Regions from separate parts of the Streptomyces sp. SCSIO ZS0520 genome, predicted to be linked through region 1. Evidence: riboswitches for the same ligand, from Rfam matches in the RefSeq annotation. Region 1 holds a riboswitch; the other holds the start of a gene.
What was found. A riboswitch is a leader RNA that binds a small molecule or an ion and turns the genes downstream of it on or off. The one in region 1 is predicted to bind glycine.

Region 1 (6,470 bases):
CATCTGACCGCCCCCCGACCCGGTCCGGGGGAATCCCAGGGAAGGCCCATGCTTCGAACTCCGGGCGGCGGTGCCGGCGACGGCGCCGCCGCGGCGGACGGCAGGCTGCTGAGCATCGGCAGCGTGCTGAACGTCCTGCGCGAGGAATTCCCCGAAGTCACCCTCTCCAAGATCCGCTTCCTGGAGGCCGAGGGCCTGGTCGAGCCGCAGCGCACGCCCTCCGGCTACCGCAAGTTCACCCCGGGTGACGTGGAGCGCCTCGCCCGGGTCCTGCGGATGCAGCGGGACCAGTACCTCCCCCTGAAGGTCATCCGCGAGCAGCTGGACGCCGGGCCCGCGGGGGAGGCGCCCGCCGCCGCGCGGGAGGGGGCGGAGGAGGCCGAGCCCGAGGCGCCCGGCGACGGCGAGCGGCCTGCCGTCCGGGTCGGGCGTGCGGAGCTGCTTGCCGCGGCCCAGGTCGACGAGGACACCCTGGCGGAATGGGAGTCCTACGGGCTGCTCAGCGCGCTGCCCGGCGGGGGGTACGAGGCCGAGGCGCTGACGGTCGCCACGCTCGTACGGGAGCTGGGGCGGTTCGGGATCGAGCCGCGGCACCTGCGGGTCCTCAAGGCCTCCGCGGAGCGTGAGGCGGGCCTGGTCGACCAGGTCGTGGCGCCGCTGCGGCTGCACCGCAACCCGCAGACGCGGGCCCACGCCCAGGCTCGTACGAAAGAGCTGGCCGGGCTGACCGCGAGGCTCCACTCGGTGCTCCTGCAGTCGGCTCTCGGGGTGCGTTTGCCCTGATAAGGGGGTGCGCGGCCGGGGTTCCCGGCCGGTCCGACTACCCAAAGGTGCCGGGCACGGCCTAGGGTTGCTGTGTGAACGAGCTCGACGTCGTAGGTGTCCGGGTCGAAATGCCCTCCAACCAGCCGATCGTGCTCCTGCGCGAAGTGGGAGGCGATCGCTACCTCCCCATCTGGATCGGACCGGGGGAGGCCACCGCCATCGCCTTCGCGCAGCAGGGCATGGCTCCTCCGCGACCACTCACGCACGACCTGTTCAAGGACGTGCTCGAAGCCGTGGGCCAGGAGCTCAGCGAGGTGCGCATCACCGACCTGAGAGAGGGTGTCTTCTACGCGGAGCTGGTCTTCGCCAGCGGCGTCGAGGTCAGCGCCCGCCCCTCCGACGCCATAGCGCTCGCGCTGCGGACCGGTACGCCCATCTTCGGCAGCGACGGGGTCCTCGACGACGCCGGGATCGCCATCCCGGACGAGCAGGAGGACGAGGTCGAGAAGTTCCGGGAGTTCCTGGACCAGATCTCGCCCGAGGACTTCGGCACCAACAGCCAGTGAGGGGCGGTATGCGCCGGGTGCCCGAGCGCATTCGGCCAGACTTTCCCCGTCGCGGGGCACGGGAAACCACTCTCAGGGTGATAATCACCCGGCGTGGCGAGCGCGGCGATCGTTGACGCACCCATGGTGACTGCCTACGGTCGTGGAGGCAGGTCAAGGACGCGGAGGTCGGCGTGAGCATGAGCGGCGACGGTACGACTGGGGGAGTTCCCGGGCGCAGCCTCGGGGACCGCGGTCCGTATCAGCTTCAGGGCAACAGGACCGAACGTGCTCCCAAGCTGCCCGCACCCGCCTCGGCGGGGAGCGGACCGGGCGCGGAGGAGATCGGCTACCGCGGCCCCACGGCCTGCGCGGCGGCGGGCATCACCTACCGGCAGCTCGACTACTGGGCGCGTACGGCGCTCGTCGAACCGACGGTCAGGCCCGCCTACGGCTCGGGCACCCAGCGGCTCTACAGCTTCCGCGACGTGGTCGTCCTGAAGATCGTCAAGCGGCTGCTCGACACCGGGGTGTCCCTGCAGAACATCCGCAGCACCATCCAGCACCTGCGCGAGCGCGGCTTCCGCGACCTGGAGCGCATGACGCTGATGAGCGACGGCGCCACCGTCTACGAGTGCACCTCGCCCGACGAGGTCCACGATCTGCTCCAGGGCGGCCAGGGGATCTTCGGCATCGCCGTGGGCGTGGTGTGGCGGGACGTGGAGAGCGCGCTGTCGCAGTTGCACGGGGAGCGCGTCGACACCGGGGAGACGCTGGTGCCGCACCACCCCGCCGACGAGCTGGCCCGGCGCCGCAACAAGGCCGTCTGAGACCGCCCGCCGGATGAGCTCTCCGGCACCGCGCGAGTCCTTCGCGGACGCCATTACCGGTTTCCCGGCCCCCGTTGTCAGTGGTGTGCGGGAGCATCGGTGACGTGAGGACCTCGCCCACCATCCTGCATCTCGACATGGACGCCTTCTACGCCTCGGCGGAGCAGGCCGCCAAGCCGAGCCTGCGCGGAAAGGCCGTGGTGGTCGGCGGTCTCGGTCCCCGCGGGGTGGTGGCGACGGCCTCCTACGAGGCCCGGGTCTTCGGGGTGCACTCGGCGATGCCGATGGGCCAGGCGCGGCGGCTCGCCCCGCACGCCGCCTATCTGGTGCCGCGCTTCGGGCTCTACCGCGCCGTCAGCGAGCAGGTCATGGCGCTGCTGCGGGCGCTCTCGCCGCTGGTGGAGCCGCTGAGCCTGGACGAGGCCTTCGTGGACCTGGAGGCCGAGGGTGCCGCCTGGGACGCGGACTCGGCGCGCGCGGTGGGCCGGGGGCTGCGGGCCGACATCCGGGCGACCACGGGGCTGACCGGTTCGGTGGGCCTGGCCGCCTCCAAGATGCTCGCCAAGATCGCCTCGGAGGAGGCCAAGCCCGACGGCCTGGTGCTCATAGAACCGGGCACCGAGCGCGAACTCCTCGCCCCGATGCCGGTGCGCACCCTGCCCGGCGTCGGCCCCGCGACCGGTGATCATCTGCGTCGGGCCGGGATCACCACGGTCGGGGAGATCGCCGAGGCCGGGATGGAGGAGCTGGTGCGGCTCCTCGGCAAGGCGCACGGCGAGGGGCTGTACGCGATGGCGCTGGCCCATGACGAGCGCCCGGTGGTGGCCGAGCGGGACGCGAAGTCGGTCTCGGTGGAGGACACGTACGACATCGACATCCACGACCGGGTGCGGGTGCGCGGGGAGGTGCACCGGCTGGCCGGGCGGTGCGTGCAGCGGCTGCGGGCGGCCGGGCGGTCCGGGCGCACGGTGGTGCTGAAGGTCCGCCGCTACGACTTCTCCACCCTCACCCGCTCGGAGACGCTGCGGGGGCCCACCGACGACCCCGCGGTGGTGCGCGAGTCCGCGGCGCGGCTGCTGGAGTCGGTGGACACCACGGGCGGCGTGCGGCTGCTCGGCGTCGGGGTCACCGGGCTCGCGGACTACACCCAGGAGGACCTGTTCGCGCAGGCCGCGAGCGAGCGGCCGGAGCCGGAACCGGAGGCGGAGCAGCCCCGGCCCGCGGCCCCGGCGGTGGAGCCCGCCCCGGCGGAGCGCTCCTGGCCCGCGGGGCACGATGTGCGCCACGCCGCCTTCGGCCACGGCTGGGTGCAGGGGAGCGGGATCGGCCGGGTGACCGTGCGCTTCGAGACGCCGTACTCCGGGCCGGGCCGGGTGCACACCTTCCGTACCGACGACCCGGACCTGGAGCGCGCCGAGCCGCTGCCCCTGGTGCCGGTGCCCGCGGCGGACACCGGGCCGGGGGAGTCCTCGGCGGAGGCGGCCGGGGAGCGGGAGACGGCCGAGGAACGGGGGACCGCCGGGGAGCGGGAGGCGGAGGTGGGCCAGGAGGGCGGCTGAGGAGCCGGGAAGGCGGCTCAGGCCTCCTCGGAACCGGCGAGGCGCCCGAAGTCCCGGTCCGGGGGCGGCGGTCCGCCAGGCGCCGTGTCGAGCCCGTAGTGCTGGTAGAGCTGGAGTTCCTGCTCGGGGGAGAGGTGCTTGCCGACGCCGAAGTCGGGGGCGTCCTTGACGAGTGCACGGTCGAAGGGGAGGTGCAGCGCCCCCTCGACCAGTTCGCCGGGCTCCAGCGGGACGAAGGCGTCGTGGCTGAAGAGGCCGGTGCGTATGGCGGCCCACTCCGGTTCGCCGGTGGCGTCGTCGAGGTAGACCTCGTCGACGGTCCCGATCTTGGCTCCGGTGCGGTCGAAGGCCTTGCGGCCTATGAGGTTGCGCGGGTCGATGTCGGTCTGCACGTGCCCCTCCAACTGATCGCAACAACTGGGCGCATTCGTCCGTCGACACCACGAAAGAGCACAATGGTGAATACGGCCACTTGAGCGAGGCCCCCGGGAGGGGCGCTGGTAGGCTGGCAGATGGCTGTCGACCCCGCGCGGGAGAGCCCCCAAGGCAGGAGCGGGGGCGCCGAAGGAGCAAATCCTCCCCGGAATCTCTCAGGCACCCGTACCGCACGGACGAGGTCACTCTGGAAAGCAGGGCGGAGGCGAGGGTCTCCGCGCTCACCGACGGTGAAAGCCGGGGCGTCCTCGGGCGGACCGGTGAAGCTCTCAGGTCGATGACAGAGGGGGAGGCCGATCGGGCGCCACCGCCGTGGTGCCCCCGAAGGTCGCACACGACCAGGAGGCCTCCGAGATGACCCGTATTCCGCTCTCCCAGCTCGAACAGGGCACGCCCTTCGCGCAGCGCCACATCGGCCCCGACGCCGAGGCCCGCGCCAAAATGCTCGCCCAGGTCGGATACGGCTCCCTCGACGAGCTGACGGCCGCCGCGGTACCCGACGTGATCAAGAGCGCCGAGGCCCTCGCGCTGCCGGGCGCGCGCACCGAGCCCGAGGTGATCGCCGAGCTGCGCGCCCTCGCCGACCGCAACCAGGTCCTCGGTTCCATGATCGGCCTCGGCTACTACGGCACCTTCACCCCGCCGGTCGTGCTGCGCAACGTCATGGAGAACCCCGCCTGGTACACGGCCTACACCCCGTACCAGCCGGAGATCTCCCAGGGTCGACTGGAGGCCCTGCTGAACTTCCAGACCATGGTCGCCGACCTGACGGGCCTGCCCACCTCCGGGGCCTCGCTGCTCGACGAGGGCACCGCCGCCGCCGAGGCCATGGCGCTGTCCCGGCGCGTCGGCAAGGTCAAGAACGGCGTCTACCTGGTCGACGCCGATGTGCTCCCGCAGACCGTCGCGGTGCTGCAGACCCGCGCCGAGCCGACCGGCGTCGAGGTGATCGTCACCGACCTGTCCGAGGGCATCCCGGCCGAGATCGCCGCGCGCGGGATCAGCGGTGTGCTGCTGCAGTACCCGGGCGCCTCCGGCGCGGTGCGCGACATCCAGGCCGTCGTCGCCGAGGCGCAGGAGGCCGGCGCCGTCGTCACCGTCTGCGCCGATCTGCTCGCCCTGACGCTGCTCAAGTCGCCCGGCGAGCTGGGCGCCGACATCGCGGTGGGCACCACCCAGCGCTTCGGCGTCCCGATGGGCTTCGGCGGCCCGCACGCCGGTTACCTGGCCGTCCGCGAGAAGTTCGCCCGCAGCCTGCCGGGCCGCCTGGTCGGCGTCTCCGTGGACGCCGACGGCAACAAGGCCTACCGGCTCGCCCTGCAGACCCGCGAGCAGCACATCCGCCGCGAGAAGGCCACCAGCAACATCTGTACGGCGCAGGTGCTGCTCGCCGTGATGGCCGGGATGTACGCGGTCTACCACGGCCCCGAGGGGCTGCGGACGATCGCCGCCCGCACCCACCGCTACGCCACCGTGCTCGCCGCGGGCCTCAGCGCGGGCGGCCTGGAGCTGGAGCACGCCGCCTACTTCGACACCCTGACCGTGCGGGTCCCGGGCCGGGCCGCGGCCGTGGCCGAGGCCGCCCGCCGCGGCGGGATCAACCTCCACCTCGTCGACGGCGACCGCGTCTCGCTGGCCTGCGACGAGACCACCAACCGGGCCCAACTCGCCGCCGTATGGAAGGCCTTCGGGGTCGAGGGCGACATCGAGGCGCTGGACGCCGAGGCGGCCGACACCCTGCCCGAGGGGCTGCTGCGCACCGACGACTACCTGAGCCACCCGGTCTTCCACGAGCACCGCTCGGAGACCGCGATGCTGCGCTACCTGCGCAGGCTCGCCGACCGCGACTACGCGCTGGACCGCGGCATGATCCCGCTCGGCTCCTGCACCATGAAGCTGAACGCGACCACCGAGATGGAGCCGGTCACCTGGCCCGAGTTCGGCGCGCTGCACCCCTTCGCCCCCGCCGACCAGGCCGAGGGCTATCTGACCCTCATCCGGGAGCTGGAGGAGCGCCTCGCCGAGGTCACCGGCTACGACAAGGTCTCCCTCCAGCCGAACGCCGGCTCCCAGGGCGAGCTGGCCGGACTCCTCGCGGTGCGCGCCTACCACCGGGCCAACGGCGACGAGCAGCGCACGGTCTGCCTGATCCCCTCCTCCGCGCACGGCACCAACGCCGCCAGCGCCGTGATGGCGGGCATGAAGGTCGTCGTCGTGAAGACCTCCGGGGACGGTGAGATCGACGTCGAGGACCTGCGGGCCAAGATCGAGCAGTACCGCGAGCAGCTCTCGGTGCTGATGATCACCTACCCCTCGACGCACGGCGTCTTCGAGGA
Region 2 (6,470 bases), 5.3 Mb from region 1:
AGCACCGGCTCGCCGTCCTCGACCCGGGCCAGGCAGCGGCGCGCGCTGCGCACCAGGCCGGTGGCCGCGAACTCGGTGGCCGCGGCGGACAGGAAGTCCACCGGGTCCTCCTGCCAGTCCGGCTGGAAGAGCTGCACCCGGCCGCCGTGCGCGGGGCCGTCCAGCTCGGTGCGCCCGGCCCGGCACAGCTCGGCCACCGCGGCGGGCGGCAGCGGGACGCCGACCGTGCCGTCCGGGTTCACCGCGATGCCCATCTGCGGCGGCAGCCCGCGCGCGAACTCCACCGCCGGGGCGATGGTGAACGACATGTGCGCCCCCGCCACCGCGCGCAGCTGCTGCTCGGAGCTGAAGACCGGTACGTAGGCCTGGCCCTCGATCTCCAGGGCGGGCAGGTCGAGGCTGGTGCTGCCGGGGCCGCCGCCGGAGGGCAGCGGCACCCACAGGTGGCTGCGGCCGAGCACCTCGACGATCCGGCCGCCCGCGGTGGGCACGCCGAGGGAGGCGGCGAGCACCTCCTCCAGCTCGTTGCCCGGCCAGCCGCTGTGCGGGTGGGGCTGGGGACCCGCCGGTATCTCCATCTGTTCCGTCCTGATGATCAAAGCCGCTTGTCTCGGTTCGCACCTTAACGCCTGCGCCGCGGGCGGGGGTTCCTGTCCACCGCCCTGTGCGGTGCACCGGCGCCCGTCACCGCGGCGCCGCTGCCGCGGCCGACGGCCCGGGTGCCCAACTCCCGTACCGGCGAAGGGGGTTCGGCCCGCCCGGGCTCACCCCAGCCGGATCACCGTGAGCCGGTCCGCCGCCTCGCGGTCGAGGAGCACGGCCGAGGTGCAGCCGTGCGGCAGGGCGCCCGCGGCGGCCGAGGAGAGCAGCCGGGCGGCCGCCCTGCGGTGCCGGGCGAAGGCGTACCGGGAGACCCGCCGCCCGCGGGTGCGCTGACCGGCGAGCGCCCGCTCGGGGTCGACGTCGAGCAGCAGCAGGTGCAGCCCGCGGCCCCGGCGGGCGGCCTCCCGGGCGAGCCAGCGCCGCACCCAGGCCTGGGTGCCGCAGTCGTGCACCACCAGGCCCCGGCCGGTGCGCAGCGCGCGGCGCAGCCCCCGGTAGTGGTCGAGGCGGGCCAGCGGCCGGTAGAGGACGTACGGCACCCCGGGCAGCCGGGCCGCCCAGTGCTCGCGGGTCTCCTGGGAGTCGGCCCGCGGCCCGGGCACCACCCGCCGCATCAGCGTGGACTTGCCGCTGCCGGGCAGCCCGGAGACGACGACCAGGTCCCCCTCGGCGAAGCCCAGCTCCCGGGGGGTGCGCCCGGCCCGGCCGCGCAGATCGCGCACCACGGATTCGGGCCTGGCCCCGGCCCGCGCCCGCCGCCCGTCCCGCTCCCCGGCCGGTGCCCCGGCGCGTGCGGGCAGCGGGATGGCGGGTGCCGCCGCGTATGCCCTGGTCCTGTCCCTCATGACCGCCCTCCCTGAGCCCGAGACGGACTCCTTCCCCTGGAGTGTAAAGAGGAGGTAATGGGACGACCAGGGGATTCGGACAGGGATCGGGCGGAGCCGGGGACCTGCCGCTCAGGGGGCGGGGCATGCAATGATGACTCGGCCAACTCCATACAGGCCGCTTGAATCCGCGCGGGAGAGCCCTCAGCCGCTGAGCTGGGGCGCCGAAGGAGCAAGTCCCTCCCTTGAATCTCTCAGGCCCAGATACCGCGCGGGCGAGGCACATCTGAAAAGCGGGCACGGCAGCCTCGGGCGCCGCGCCCCACCCAAGGTGCAAGCCGGACCGGATTCCCCCGGGGATCCGCTACCGGCGAACCTCTCAGGTTCCGATGACAGATGGGGAGGACATACCTCGCCGACCTGTCCCCGGACTTGGAGCCTGCATGAGCACCACCATCCGCCGCACCGCCCTCGACGCCGTGCACCGCGCGCTCGGCGCGACGATGACCGACTTCGCGGGCTGGGACATGCCGCTGCGGTACGCCAGCGAGCGCGACGAGCACCAGGCCGTACGGACCCGGGCCGGACTCTTCGACCTCTCGCACATGGGCGAGATCACGGTCACCGGACCCCAGGCCGTCGAGCTGCTCGACTTCGCCCTGGTCGGCAACATCTCCAGCATCGGCGCCGGCCGCGCCCGCTACACGATGATCTGCCGGGAGGACGGCGGCATCCTCGACGACCTGATCGTCTACCGCCTGGACTCCGGCGAGGGCCCGCGCGAGTACATGGTCGTCGCCAACGCCTCCAACGCTCAGACCGTCCTGGACGCCCTCACCGAGCGCGCCGCCGGCTTCGACGCCGAGGTCCGCGACGACCGCGAGGCCTACGCCCTGCTCGCCGTGCAGGGCCCCGAGTCCCCCGGCATCCTCGCCTCGCTGACCGACGCCGACCTGGACGGCCTCAAGTACTACGCGGGCCTGCCGGGCACCGTCGCCGGGGTCCCCGCCCTGATCGCCCGCACCGGCTACACCGGCGAGGACGGCTTCGAGCTGTTCGTCGAGCCGCAGCACGCCGAGAAGCTCTGGCAGGCGCTGACCGAGGCGGGCGCGGACCAGGGCCTCATCCCCTGCGGCCTCTCCTGCCGGGACACCCTGCGCCTGGAGGCGGGCATGCCGCTGTACGGGCACGAGCTGAGCACCGCGCTCACCCCCTTCGACGCCGGTCTCGGCCGGGTCGTGAAGTTCGAGAAGAAGTCCGGCGAGGTGCCCTTCGTCGGCCGCGAGTCCCTGCTCGCCGCCGCCGATCGCGCCGAGCAGGACCCGCCGCGCCGCCTGGTCGGCCTGATCGCCGAGGGCCGCCGGGTCCCGCGCGCCGGATACCCCGTGGTCGCGGACGGCAAGGTGATCGGCGAGGTCACCTCCGGCGCACCCTCCCCGACGCTGGGCAAGCCGATCGCCATGGCCTACGTCGACGCCGCGCACGCCGAGCCGGGCACCTCCGGTGTGGGCGTGGACATCCGGGGCAGCCACGAACCGTACGAGGTCGTGGCGCTCCCCTTCTACAAGCGGCAGAAGTAGTTCCCTGGCAGCAGGCCCGCGTGCCGCGCGTTTTCGGCCACGGCGGGTCCGCCCGGGCGCGCGGACGTGACGTACGTCCCTGCCCCCGTCTCGCATCGCAAGACCATCCGTTCCTCAGCACCGCCCCGCGTACAGGAGAATTCAGGTCATGAGCAACCCCCAGCAGCTGCGTTACAGCAAGGAGCACGAGTGGCTCTCGGCGGCCGAGGACGGCGTCTCGACGATCGGTATCACCGAGTTCGCGGCGAACGCGCTCGGCGACGTCGTCTACGCCCAGCTCCCGGAGGTCGGCGACAGCGTCACGGCCGGTGAGACCTGTGGTGAGCTGGAGTCCACCAAGTCGGTCAGCGACCTCTACTCCCCCGTGACGGGCGAGGTGACCGAGATCAACGAGGACGTCGTCAACGACCCGGGCCTCGTCAACACCCAGCCCTTCGAGGGCGGCTGGCTGTTCAAGGTGCGCGTCGGCGAGGAGCCGGGCGACCTGCTCTCCGCCGACGAGTACGCCGCCTTCTCCGGGTCGTCCGATAACTGAGCCCGTCCGACAGGGAGCCGTGATGTCGCTTCTCAACACCCCTCTGCACGAACTCGACCCGGATGTCGCCGCCGCCGTCGACGCCGAGCTGGACCGCCAGCAGTCCACCCTGGAGATGATCGCCTCGGAGAACTTCGCCCCCGTCGCCGTCATGGAGGCGCAGGGCTCGGTCCTCACCAACAAGTACGCCGAGGGCTACCCCGGCCGCCGCTACTACGGCGGCTGTGAGCACGTCGACGTGGTCGAGCAGATCGCGATCGACCGCGTCAAGGAGCTGTTCGGCGCCGAGCACGCCAATGTGCAGCCCCACTCGGGCGCGCAGGCCAACGCCGCCGCGATGTTCGCACTGCTGAAGCCGGGCGACACGATCATGGGCCTGAACCTGGCCCACGGCGGTCACCTGACCCACGGCATGAAGATCAACTTCTCCGGCAAGCTCTACAACGTCGTCGCCTACCACGTGGACGACAAGACCGGCCAGGTCGACATGGCCGAGGTCGAGCGGCTGGCCAAGGAGTCCAAGCCGAAGCTGATCGTGGCGGGCTGGTCCGCGTACCCGCGGCAGCTGGACTTCGCCGCCTTCCGCCGGATCGCGGACGAGGTCGGCGCCTATCTGATGGTCGACATGGCCCACTTCGCGGGCCTGGTGGCGGCCGGGCTGCACCCCAACCCGGTGCCGCACGCCCACATCGTGACCACCACCACGCACAAGACCCTCGGCGGCCCCCGCGGCGGGGTGATCCTCTCCACGGCCGAGCTGGCCAAGAAGATCAACTCGGCGGTCTTCCCGGGTCAGCAGGGCGGCCCCCTGGAGCATGTGATCGCCGCCAAGGCGGTCTCCTTCAAGGTCGCGGCCTCGGCGGACTTCAAGGAGCGCCAGGAGCGCACCCTGGCCGGTTCCCGGATCATCGCCGAGCGCCTGGTCGCCGAGGACGTCCGCGAGGCCGGTGTCTCGGTGCTGTCCGGCGGCACCGACGTCCACCTGGTCCTGGTCGACCTGCGCGACAGCGAGCTGGACGGCCAGCAGGCCGAGGACCGCCTCCACGAGGTCGGCATCACGGTCAACCGCAACGCCGTCCCGAACGACCCGCGCCCGCCGATGGTCACCTCCGGCCTGCGCATCGGCACCCCGGCCCTGGCCACCCGCGGCTTCGCCGAGGAGGACTTCGCCGAGGTCGCCGACATCATCGCCGAGGTGCTCAAGCCCACCTTCGACAAGGACGCCCTCGCCGCCCGGGTCACCGCCCTGGCCGCGAAGCACCCGCTCTACCCGGGCCTGAAGTAGCCTGCCCGCCCGGGGCCCCGCCCCGGCAGGACAAGCAGTCCGTTCTGACGTAGTACGTACGGAACGTACGATTGTCCGGGTGCCGCCCACCCGGCGGCACCCGGACGCCCCGGTCGGCCCATTCCACCCGACGGGCCCGGGCCCGCACGACCCGCACGCACCACCTCTGCACGCACCCCACGCGACGGACAACGGCGTCCGCCACCCAGGAGGAGTCCCCCGTGGCCATCTCGGTCTTCGACCTGTTCTCGATCGGCATCGGCCCGTCCAGCTCCCACACGGTCGGCCCGATGCGCGCGGCGCGGATGTTCGCCGCCCGCCTGAAGAACGAGGGCCTGCTCGCCCACACCACCGCGGTCCGCGCGGAGCTGTACGGCTCCCTCGGCGCCACCGGCCACGGCCACGGCACCCCCAAGGCCGTACTCCTCGGCCTGGAGGGCGAGTCCCCGCGCACCGTGGACGTCGAGAAGGCGGACGCCCGGGTGGAGTCGATCAAGTCCACCGGGCGGATCAACCTGCTCGGCGCCCACGAGATCGACTTCAGCTTCGACGGCGACCTGAAACTGCACCGCCGCAAAGCCCTGCCCTTCCACGCCAACGGCATGACGCTGTGGGCCCGCGACACCGAGGGCGCCGTCCTCCTGGAGAAGACGTACTACTCGGTCGGCGGCGGCTTCGTCGTGGACGAGGAGGCCGTCGGCGCCGACCGCATCAAGCTCGACGACACCCCGCTGACGTACCCCTTCCGCACCGGCGACGAACTCCTGCGGCTCTCCCGCGAGACCGGTCTGTCCATCTCCTCGCTGATGCTGGAGAACGAGAAGGCCTGGCGCAGTGAGGACGAGATCCGGGCCGGGCTCCTGGAGATCTGGGAGGTCATGCGCGCCTGCGTCGCGCGCGGCATGTCCCAGGAGGGCCTGCTCCCGGGCGGCCTCAAGGTCCGCCGCCGCGCCGCCACCTCGGCCCGCCAGCTGCGCGCCGAGGGCGACCCGCTGGCGCACGCCATGGAGTGGATCACCCTCTACGCGATGGCCGTCAACGAGGAGAACGCCGCCGGGGGCCGGGTGGTGACCGCCCCCACCAACGGCGCCGCCGGGATCATCCCCGCGGTCCTGCACTACTACGTGAACTTCGTGCCCAACGCCGACGAGGACGGCGTGGTGCGCTTCCTGCTCGCCGCGGGCGCCATCGGCATGCTCTTCAAGGAGAACGCCTCCATCTCCGGCGCCGAGGTCGGCTGCCAGGGCGAGGTCGGCTCCGCCTGCTCGATGGCCGCGGGCGCCCTCGCCGAGGTCCTCGGCGGCAGCCCCAGCCAGGTGGAGAACGCCGCCGAGATCGGCATGGAGCACAACCTCGGCCTGACCTGCGACCCCGTGGGCGGCCTGGTCCAGATCCCCTGCATCGAGCGCAACGGCATGGCCGCGGTGAAGGCGGTCACCGCCGCCAAGATGTCCATGCGCGGCGACGGCAGCCACCTCGTCTCCCTCGACAAGGTGATCAAGACCATGAAGGACACCGGCGCCGACATGAGCGTCAAGTACAAGGAGACGGCGCGGGGCGGGCTCGCGGTGAACATCATCGAGTGCTAGGCGAGGGGCCCCGACCGGCGCGTTCGTACCTGTCGGCGCTGTCCGGGCCTTCTC

Region 2: linked by a shared signal. The riboswitch ahead of gcvT (glycine cleavage system aminomethyltransferase GcvT) and the one ahead of gcvP (aminomethyl-transferring glycine dehydrogenase) in region 1 are both predicted to bind glycine.

What each region holds. Positions count from the first base shown of each region.
Region 1 is NZ_CP092644.1:7,269,739-7,276,208, forward strand. It holds gene MID12_RS29650 (FHA domain-containing protein) at 1-7, shown strand, start outside; gene MID12_RS29655 (MerR family transcriptional regulator) at 49-783, shown strand; gene MID12_RS29660 (bifunctional nuclease family protein) at 858-1,331, shown strand; gene MID12_RS29665 (MerR family transcriptional regulator) at 1,505-2,140, shown strand; gene MID12_RS29670 (DNA polymerase IV) at 2,245-3,699, shown strand; gene MID12_RS29675 (PRC-barrel domain-containing protein) at 3,717-4,091, opposite strand; glycine riboswitch at 4,220-4,315, shown strand; gene gcvP (aminomethyl-transferring glycine dehydrogenase) at 4,489-6,470, shown strand, end outside.
Region 2 is NZ_CP092644.1:1,973,713-1,980,182, forward strand. It holds gene MID12_RS07055 (enhanced serine sensitivity protein SseB) at 1-578, opposite strand, end outside; gene MID12_RS07060 (TGBp1 family protein) at 765-1,448, opposite strand; glycine riboswitch at 1,611-1,707, shown strand; gene gcvT (glycine cleavage system aminomethyltransferase GcvT) at 1,871-3,007, shown strand; gene gcvH (glycine cleavage system protein GcvH) at 3,156-3,542, shown strand; gene glyA (serine hydroxymethyltransferase) at 3,565-4,827, shown strand; gene MID12_RS07080 (L-serine ammonia-lyase) at 5,049-6,416, shown strand.